Regions from separate parts of the Paenibacillus sp. FSL H8-0168 genome, predicted to be linked through region 1. Evidence: predicted binding sites of a transcription regulator. Region 1 holds the regulator's gene; the other holds the start of a gene.
What was found. The regulator Rex, encoded in region 1, represses fermentation and respiration genes when NADH is low (regulators of the CRP and FNR family bind a similar motif). The targets are predictions, from matches to a motif close to TTGTGAAATATTTCACAA.
Positions count from the first base shown of each region.

Region 2: nirB (nitrite reductase large subunit NirB) is a predicted target of Rex. The motif match lies at 1,635-1,652, and genes of this name have one in related genera.

Region 1 covers NZ_CP151948.1:3,372,232-3,377,289, forward strand. Annotated here, with positions in the region: gene MHI21_RS14875 (DUF5590 domain-containing protein) at 1-451, opposite strand, end outside; gene MHI21_RS14880 (amidohydrolase) at 489-1,790, opposite strand; gene MHI21_RS14885 (redox-sensing transcriptional repressor Rex) at 1,777-2,430, opposite strand; gene dinG (ATP-dependent DNA helicase DinG) at 2,475-5,058, opposite strand, start outside.
Region 2 covers NZ_CP151948.1:751,481-756,538, reverse strand. Annotated here, with positions in the region: gene nirB (nitrite reductase large subunit NirB) at 1-1,528, opposite strand, end outside; gene MHI21_RS03475 (DUF4867 family protein) at 1,787-2,458, opposite strand; gene MHI21_RS03470 (beta-glucoside-specific PTS transporter subunit IIABC) at 2,455-4,314, opposite strand; gene MHI21_RS03465 (hypothetical protein) at 4,452-5,058, opposite strand, start outside.

The sequences.
Region 1 (5,058 bases):
GACTTCCATCATCGTAAAACAACTGCCACACATATTCGCCATTGAACACACTCGGCTGAAGCCTTACAATTTTTGCACCTGGAAGCTGCTGTTGAATTATTGCCGTCATTTTTTGCTCATCGACTCCATTCTTCAGCAGTTCGGTGTGAACACCGCTATTATCTGCGGCAGGTACGTTAGGTTGTCCTTCCACTTTTTGAAAAGGAACCCACACCATTATATTTTCATTCTGTGCATTTTTCCCTTGAACCACCCAATATACCTGATCCCACACAGACTTCCATGTTTGAGTCGTGCTAACCAGACCACCTGATTGCTTGGCCTTAATGATAGCGGCATTTTTCTCAGCCACCTGGCCTTGAGTAACATAGGAATAATACCAGAAAATGCTGACCAGGATCAGTATTACGGCCAAAATGGCGACCGCTATCCACTTTTTCTTATTTTTCAAACCCGTGCTTCCTCTCTAAGGGGATGTGACACCTGAATTAGCGCGACAGCAGCCCTTCAAAGGCGGCTTGTGCCTCATGTTTGATGCGTTCCTCGTCCATAGTCAGGCATTCGCCGTTTTTCACAACCTGACGACCGTCTACCCATACGTGAACCACGTCTTTGGCGCTTGCTGAGTATACCGCATGGGAAATAAGATCTGTACGCGGCAAGAAATGTGCCTGATTCAGATCCAGCGCGATAAAGTCAGCCTTGTTGCCTGCTGCCAACGCTCCTACTTCTTTTAAACCAATTGACTTTGCACCGTATTCTGTTGCCAGACGCAGCGCTTCACTCGCAGGAACTGCCGTAGGGTCACCAGATACACCCTTGTGAATAAGTGCTGCCAGACGCATTTCCTCGAACATATCCAGGTTATTATTACTGGCAGGACCATCCGTTCCGAGAGAAACGGTAACCCCTGCACGCAGCAATTCAGGCACTCTTGCCACACCACTTGCCAGCTTCAAGTTGCTACCTGGGTTGTGCGAAACCGCTACACCACGTTCAGCCAGTAAAGCTATTTCTTCGTCATTCAAATGAACGCCATGGGCAACAAGCGAAGGACGGGAGAAAAAGCCAAGCTTATCCAAGTGTGCAACTGGACGCAAACCGTAGTCACGTACGTTTTGCTCCACTTCGGCGATCGTCTCAGACATGTGCGTATGCAGCGGCAAATCCAGATCATGCGCAGCTTGTACGAATTTTTCAATAAACGCAGGTGGACAGGTGTATGGCGCATGCGGTGACATCATCGTTGTAATACGCCCGTCTGCTTTACCATGCCAGTTACGCGCAAAAGTTACGGCCTCAGCCAGCTTGATTCGCTGTTCTTCCTCCGAACATAGTCCAATTGCTCCACGCATCAGACTTGCACGAATACCTGACTCTTCAGCCACACGAGCCACCTCATCCATATGATCGTACATGTCCAGGAAGGTCGTTGTACCACCTTTCAGCATTTCCAGCACAGACAACGACGTACCCCAGTACACATCCGTAGATGTAAACTTGGCTTCCATAGGCCACATTTTTTCCTGAAGCCATACCTGAAGTGCCAAGTCATCTCCATGCCCACGCAGCAGAGACATCGCCGCATGACCATGAGTATTAATCAGACCAGGTAAAAACAAAAGCCCCTTACCATCGATCGCTTCCGTCTCTTCCTCACCCGAAGGCAATGTCTCGCCAATGTAAGTAATGCGGCTATCTTCTACAATCATAGTACCATGGATTACCCCAGCTTCTGGTCCATTTACGGCAAAAGAGCCGTTTTTAATCATCCATTTATTCACTGTCATATTGTGTTTCTTCCTTTCCGTCCTCCAAATAATAAGCGAGGCTAAGCAAATCAGTTGTAAAGTCTGTGGCATGAATCCGAATGTTGGCCGGTGCCTTGAGAGTAGTCGGTGCAAAGTTCAGGATCGCTCCAATTCCGCTCTCAATAAGCCTGTCAGCCACGTGCTGTGCTTCAAAATCAGGTACGGTAATAATCCCGATTCGAATGTTTTTTTCTCTCACAGTCGCTTCCAGTTCATCCATCGGTTGCACGACCAATGTATTGATCTTGGTCCCTACCTTATCCGGAAACGCATCAAATACCGCTACAATCTTCATATTGTCTTTTAAATAAGCGTTATAATTCGAAAGGGCTTGCCCCAGATTACCCGCTCCGACCAATACTACATTAATTTGCTGATCGATTTTCAGGATATGGCGTATTTTCTCAATTAGATAAGAAACATCATAACCGATACCCTTCCGACCAAAATCTCCAAAATAGGCGAGATCTTTACGGATTTGGGCCGGGTTCAAATCTAGCCTCTGTCCCAACTCTTGAGAAGAGACCGTAGCCACCTCCCGTTTGTGAAGTGCATTCAGATAACGTAAATATACGGGTAACCTCCGTACGACAGCCTCTGAAATTTTATCTGATTTCATACTTGCTCCCCCTAATTGTAACGAACATACTTAGTGTCCGTCCGTTATGCCTCGGTCTCCGGGGCGGATTGGAGCCATTCGGCGATGCGGGGCACCATTTGCTCCGATGGCATATGCTCCATTTTTGGTCCCGGTAACGAGTACAAAAAGTGCTTTCCGTAATAGGATTCGATCACACGCGTATCGTAAACGATAACGACCCCGTGGTCGCTCGCTGTACGAACCAACCGACCAAATCCCTGTTTGAAGCGAATGACCGCTTGTGGTACAGACAGCTTCATAAATGGATTCTTCTTCTGCTGCTGGAGCAGCTCGCTTTTTGCCTCCAGCAACGGGTGATTCGGCGGTTGAAATGGCAAGCGAACAATGGCTAGACAAGTCAGAGCCTTCCCCGGAATATCGACGCCTTCCCAGAAGCTGCTGGTTCCCAGCAATACAGAAGCTTTGGCTTCCTGAAAACGGCGGGTTAGCTTGCTGCGACTCCCACTGTCCACTCCTTGTCCCAGCACAGTAATTTCGCTGGATGCTAAGGCCTCTTTGAGCGGCTCATACACTTGCCGGAGCATCCGATAGGAAGTAAACAGAACGAGCATTCTCCCCCGCGTCGCCTGAGCAGTCGCTCCTAGAGAGCTAACGAGCATATCTACAAAGTGTGCATCTCCTACACTGCCCTTCACGCTTGGGAAATCCCGTGGAATGACCAGCAACACCTGATCCCTGTAATTAAAGGGTGACGGGAGCTGCGAAGTCATCAGCCGCTCTTGATCTGCGGCCTCCTGCAAGCCAAGCTGATCGATCATGTACTGAAACGACTTATCTACCGATAAGGTAGCAGACGTCAGAATGATGCTTCTTTTTTTGTCAAAAAACATTTCTTTCAACTGGCGGCTCACATCGACGGGCACTGCATAAAATTGTAATGATTTACTGCGGAATTGCCCACTCGCTTCTAGCCAGTATACGGTTGTTTCATCATCGAGTCGCATAAAAAAGCGCAAATTTTCTCGAATCCCCGCCAGATCCTTGAGCAGACCCGTGATATCTGTAATAAGGCTATCCGCCGCATAATCGTCATGTTCTTCCTTGACGTCCAGCATCAGCTTGTCGCCCTTGCGCAAAATTTCACTCATCGTTACATATAGCTGATTTTCCAAAGCCCCCGCCTGATCCCACTTTGCAGGCTTGGCTGAAGGTTTGAGACGGGAAGAAAACTGTCCTGTTTCACCCGGTGTCGCATCGCTTCGCTCTGGCAACATGCCAAACAGCTTATCGCTTAGCAGGTCCCAAGTTTCCTTAACCTCTAACACGAGCGGATACATCTGATCGATGGTTGAGGCCCAATCCGTCGACTTCTCGTGCCCCGATTTCGCCAACTGTTGACGAAGTGAGGGCAGTTGTCCATTCTTGCTGTCTTTGAACAGTCGCGTCAGTGTATGCACGAGTGTGAAATATTTCATATGCATACCTAGGTGCTTACCAGCTACTTCCTCCAGGTGATGGGCTTCATCAATCACCAGATGTTCATAGCTCGGCAACAACTGGTGACTAGCTTTGACGTCTGTAAACAACTTAGAGTGATTCGTAATAACAACATCCGCTATCCCTGCTTCATGGCGTGCACGATGATAATAGCATTTGCGGAACCATGGGCAAGAACGACCAAGACAGGACTCTGAATCACTCGCCACCGTTTCCCAGAAATCTCCACCACGGTTGCTCAGATTCAGTTCTTCATCATCACCGGTTTCTGTTAGCGTCAACCAGACGATCATCTGAGCAGCTGTAATTAAATCTTCCTTCGGTGTCGCGAAGTCTCTTCTGTTTATTTTATGTTCAAACTTACGCAGACACAAATAATGTCCCCGACCCTTGAAAATAGCAGCCCGGAACGGAAACGGAATCACCTTAGTCAGCATCGGAATGTCGCGCTCGCGTAATTGCTCCTGCAGGTTGATCGTATGTGTACTTACCATAACTCGCTGTCCTTTTTTCACACTGTGATACAGCGATGGGAGCAAATAGCCGAGGGACTTCCCTGTTCCTGTACCTGCTTCGATGAGTAGATGCTTGTCTTCACTCAGTGCCTGATTTACACCCTCAATCATCTGTATCTGCGCCTCGCGCTCCTCATATTGGCTCAAGGATGAACGCAAGTTGTCCCGCACATCATCCATGTACTCCTCAAAGGAAACACCTGACAGTGGATTCGGGTCATCTTCTCTACGCGGAGCAGCTAGCTCCGTCCAATCTTCCACTTTTAGCGCAAGCTGACGAAAAAACTGATGTCCCTCCAGATCCTGAATAGGATCAAGCTCTTTCTCTTCACGCACCCCATCAAGAAACCATCCAAGGTCACTGTCTTCCTCTGCAAACAAATCGCTAAGCCGCTGTATCGTTATCAAAGGTAATGCTTGAAGCTCACCCAGACACTTTAAAAACACCTCAGCCGTAGCCAACGCGTCGCTGTCTGCTTGGTGAGGGCGATCATGCGCCAGCCCAAACTCAGAAGACACAAAACCCAACTGATACGAAGATAGCGATGGAAACATAATTTTCAGAAAATCCATTGTATCCAAGATTCTTCCGCTAAACGGCAAATATCCGCACCGATCCAGAGCGTTTTGCAAA
Region 2 (5,058 bases), 2.6 Mb from region 1:
TAACTTCACGCGTTGTTGTCAGCCCTTTGGTTTTGATCGCTTCCACAATCTCGTCCCGACTCAATGATGTGCAACCACATATTCCTTGCTTGGCTGACGTCTTGAAGCTGTCTCCAAGAACATATTGTAAAATTTGCTCAACGACAGGCTTACATCCTCCACAGGAACGCGTTGCTCCGGTGCATGCCTTAATTTCATCGACTGTTGTCAGTCCATTATCATTAATTGCATCCACAATCGCCTTTTTAGTCACACCGTTACAGCCGCAGACAATTTCATCATCCGCCATCGTTTCAGCGGATAATGTTTTCGCCCCGTGATTGCTACATCCAGTACCCATGATCTGTCCATATATCTCATCTGTCATCAATGTTTGCTGACGTACATATTTTTGAAGACTAGCAGATTCGCTCACATCGCCAAACAGTACAGTTCCAACAATCTTATTTTCACGAAGCAGCACTTTTTTGTATGTGCGCTTCCACTCATCCTTTGCAACAATCACCGTATGTTCAGGCTGAGTTATGAATTCGCCAGCTGAGAAAACATCCACCCCTGAAATTTTGAGCTTGGTAGAAACCACCGATCCCATATAACCTTCAGTTTCCGCGCCTGCCAAATGTTTGGCAATGACACTTCCCTGCTCAAACAGCGGAGCTACCAGACCATAACAGATTCCGCGGTGTTCAACACATTCCCCTACGGCGTATACATCCGGTACGGAGGTTCTCATCAAATCATCGACTATGATACCACGGTTCGTTTCCATACCACTTTGCACAGCCACCTGAATATTAGGCTTGATCCCGACGGCCATAACGACCAAATCCGCTTCTAGCTCGCTTCCGTCTGAAAACCGCAGCCCTTGTACCCGATCTTGACCATACACTTCCGCAGTTTGCATTTGCATAGCAAACTTGATTCCCTGGCGTTCTAGTTCTGCTTTCAGCATCGCAGAGGCTTCCCGGTCCAGCTGGCGTTCCATCAAATCCTCCATTAAATGAACGACCGTAACATCCATTCCCAGGTTGACCAAGCCTTTAGCTGCTTCCAGCCCTAACAGACCTCCACCAATGACAGCTGCCTTTTTAAAGGTCTTCGCTGCCTCAAGCATTGCCGAGCAATCGGCGATATCTCGGAAACCGATGACACCCGGTAATTCCTTACCCGGAATAGGCAGAATAAATGATTGTGAGCCAGTAGCTACCAAAGCTACATCGTAATCAATTTCCAGTCCGTCTTCGGTGTGAATCTTCTTGTTCTCACCGTCGATGCTTTTCACCATTTTTCCTGTATACAAAGTAATCCCTTGATCCACATACCATTGCAAATCGTTCAGTATGATATCATCAATCGTTTTACTGCCTTCCAACACATAAGAGAGCATGATCCTGTTATAGTTCGGATGCGGCTCATTTCCCAGGACCGTAATTTCATACTTATCTGTTAATTTTAAAATTTGTTCGACCGTATTGATACCAGCCATCCCGTTCCCTATAACCACAAGTTTCTGTTTACTGTTTATCATATACCGGTTCCTCCATTCATTCGACGATACTCCCTATCCGACGACATCTCCTACGTTCCTATGAATATTGCTTATGCTTCTATTCTAATACAGCAGACAGAGCTATATGTGATTACAGTCACAATATAGTTCAAATTAAGAATGTTTAGGGATTTCCCTATTCTATTTCAAGGGATAAAGGTAAGGAGCTGAAATTGAGTTAAAAAAAAGGACCAGCTAGCTGGTCGCTTTGTTAAATTTATGAATGATGACTTTGACTCAAATGGGTGAAATATTCAGCAATTTCCCGCGTAGCCCGGGATGGACGCCAGCCGAGATTTTTTCCATCTGTGTACTATGAACCATAAGAAATTTATTTTTCTTAGTCAACAGTGGGTTTTCCCGGCTACCTTCTCCCGCTTCAAGTGGCATATTCGTTCCTGCCGGAAGGATCACAATCGTCAAGTATCCTTCACTGTCAACTTTACAGGGAGCATAATGAAGTGTCGTTGAATATATCTCGACAACCGTGTTTTTAGGCTGAAAAAACACCTGAACATTTGCACTGTTATAGGAATTGTCTTCAATGTCCTGTACTCTACCGACAAGATGAATACAGTCTGTAGCGGCAATCACCACCTCGCTGCCCTGATGATATTCCAACCCGGTCAGACCCGTATTCTGACCTACGCAAAAACCAGCCTGAATTGGAAGTTGACCGTACACCTGATCTTGAATCTGGTGAATTACACCGAAGTCTTCGAGTTCTGTGACCGAAGGTACATAATGATTTCCCTGATCAGGTACGCTGGTCGTATCTTTTGCATACTTGATGAGCTCCGTGGTATTGAAATGAGACAGCAGCCTCCCATACGGGCGGAATGCTTCGCTCATTACCTCATAAATGACCAAAGGTGCATTGACTTGATTTAGTCTTTCGATAGTCTTCATAACTTGACCTCCAGCAATGAATCTCCCGTATGCACTCGGTTGTTCCCCAGCACCTTAACTTCAGAGTATTCGGCTGTATTCGTTACAATAACCGGAGTAGTTATGTCATAGCCCATAGCTTTAATTGCTCCAATATCAAACTCGACCAGCAGTTGGCCCTTGGTAACCCGATCCCCTTCTGAGATAAGTGTTTTAAAATGCTGTCCTTTCAACTTGACGGTGTCCATACCAATGTGAACTAGGATCTCCGTTCCTCCATCCGATACAATGCCAATCGCATGGCCTGTACGGAAGGCATTAGCTATAGTTCCATTGAATGGAGAGAGCAGTTTGCCATCCTCAGGCACAATAGCAACGCCTTTACCCATGGCTCCCGTAGAGAACACTTCATCAGATATCTCAGATAACGGTTTGACAGCACCCGTCAGCGGGCTGGAAATATTCTCGTTCGTTAGCGCATGAGCTGGGGTTGCAGCTTCTTTCTTCTCTTCATGGACTGCAATCATTTCTGTTTCCATGGAATCATTAAATCCAAAGAAATACGTGGTAATGGCTGTGAATATATAAGCTACGATAATGGCAATTACGAATCCGGCAAATCCTGTGCCGAAGAATATCGGCAGGGATGCCAAGCCCGGTATACCTGGAGCAATTGCCACGGAACCCGCCGCACCTGTGATTGCCCCGGCGATAGCGCCCCCGATAATAGCCCATACGAACGGTTTTTTGTAGCGGATACTAATCCCGTAGATGATCGGTTCCGTGATGCCAAACAAACCTGTTATCGCTGCAGGCCCTGCAATCGCTCTCACTTTTGGATTTCTGGTTTTAAGGAATACACCCAGTGCCGCACCTGCTTGTGCAAAGTTAGAAGGCGCAAATAATGGTTTCAAAGTATCATGACCGTATACCGCAATGTTATTGTACATGATAGGAATAAACGCCCAGTGGAGCCCCATAACAACTAACATCTGCCACCCGGCACCTACAATGACTCCCGCTACAATCGGACTCAAATTGTATAAGAAAGTGTAACCCTTAGCCAGCCCCAAGCTCGCATATATTCCAATTGGTCCAACCGCAATCAGAGTCAAGGGAACAATGACCATCAGACAGATAAGTGGCGTTATAAAATTTTTCACGCTATCATGAATTACTCTATTCAGGAATTTCTCCAGAATGGATAGCAACCAAACCGCGATAATCACTGGAATAACCGAAGAAGTATAACTCATAAGAACAACAGGAATATTGAAGAACGAAATATCCGTTTTATCGTTATACAAAGTAATAATATTCGGATACACCAGAGCCCCTGCTACCGCAAGCGCAACAAAGGTATTGGCTCCAAATTTCTTCGAAGAGGTCACAGCAATCGCGATCGGCAGGAAATAAAAGATACTGTCTGCGGCAGCGAACCAGATCGAATAGACACCACCTGTTTTGGTGAGCCATCCTAACGAGACGAGCATTAATAAAAGCCCTTTCAAAATCCCCGAAGCTGCCAGTGCCCCCAAAAATGGTGTAAAAATACCGGAAATAATGTCCACCGTTTTGTTGAACCAGTTGCCTTCAGGAGCAGCGGATGCATTCGATTTGTCGTCATCTCCAAGGCTACTGATCTTTAAAATGTCTTTATATACGTCCCCTACCGTATTTCCAATGACTACTTGATATTGTCCACCGTTTTCAACAACTGTAATAACCCCGGGAATATTTTGTGTTTGGTTCTTGTCGGCCTGATCCCTGCTATTTAATTTAAATCTTAACCGAGTGGCACAATGCACCAAGCTAGAGACATTTCCTTCTCCGCCAACGGACGCTAAAATGTCTTTTGCCAGTTTTTCATCGGACATACTGCTCGCTCCTTTAATCCTCATTTGGCATCTATGAAAGTAAACGTTTACATTGATGGTGGTAATTCAAAGACTCTACGCGCACTCCAAGGAGTACGAAAAGAATATAGAGTCTCTGAATTACACGGGGTCAATCGTTACCGGCTTCTTCCTACCATTCTCTTGATTGTATGTCTGCGTCCTTTAATGGACAGCGCAAGCTGGTATACGTTCTCAGGAAGAGGTGTTCCTGCATAACCACCATCTCCAATGGCATGAATATCCGCGCCCGTCTGTTTCATCATGAGTGCGATCCAGGCAATCGTTTGAACATCTGCCCCTTCAACTGAGCTGTTCAGGAAAGAAAGAGCAAGCGTTCCGGGTTTATATGAATGGACAAATTCTACACATTGTCTGACGTGCTCCACTGTAATACCATGTCTGGAGCCAGGTGCAGGCAACGTAATAACGTCAGCACCAGAATCGATCAAGTCCTTTATAATTTCATTGGAAGGTCTCTCGCTCAGTGGATCACCCAATACTTTCTCAATGGTTCCGTCTTCCCATTTTCCGGCGCAGATCAGGATTTTGTCTCCCAGTGTTTCTTTTGCCAGCTTGGTAGCCTCAATGATCCGTTCAAAGGTTGTACCTGCGGAAGGATTTCCTCCCAATACGATAAAGTCAGCTCCAATCTCTAAGGCACGCAGGAAGTTCTCTCTGGAAGCGATTCTTCCTTCTTTGGCCTCCACATATTGTTCTCCCGCA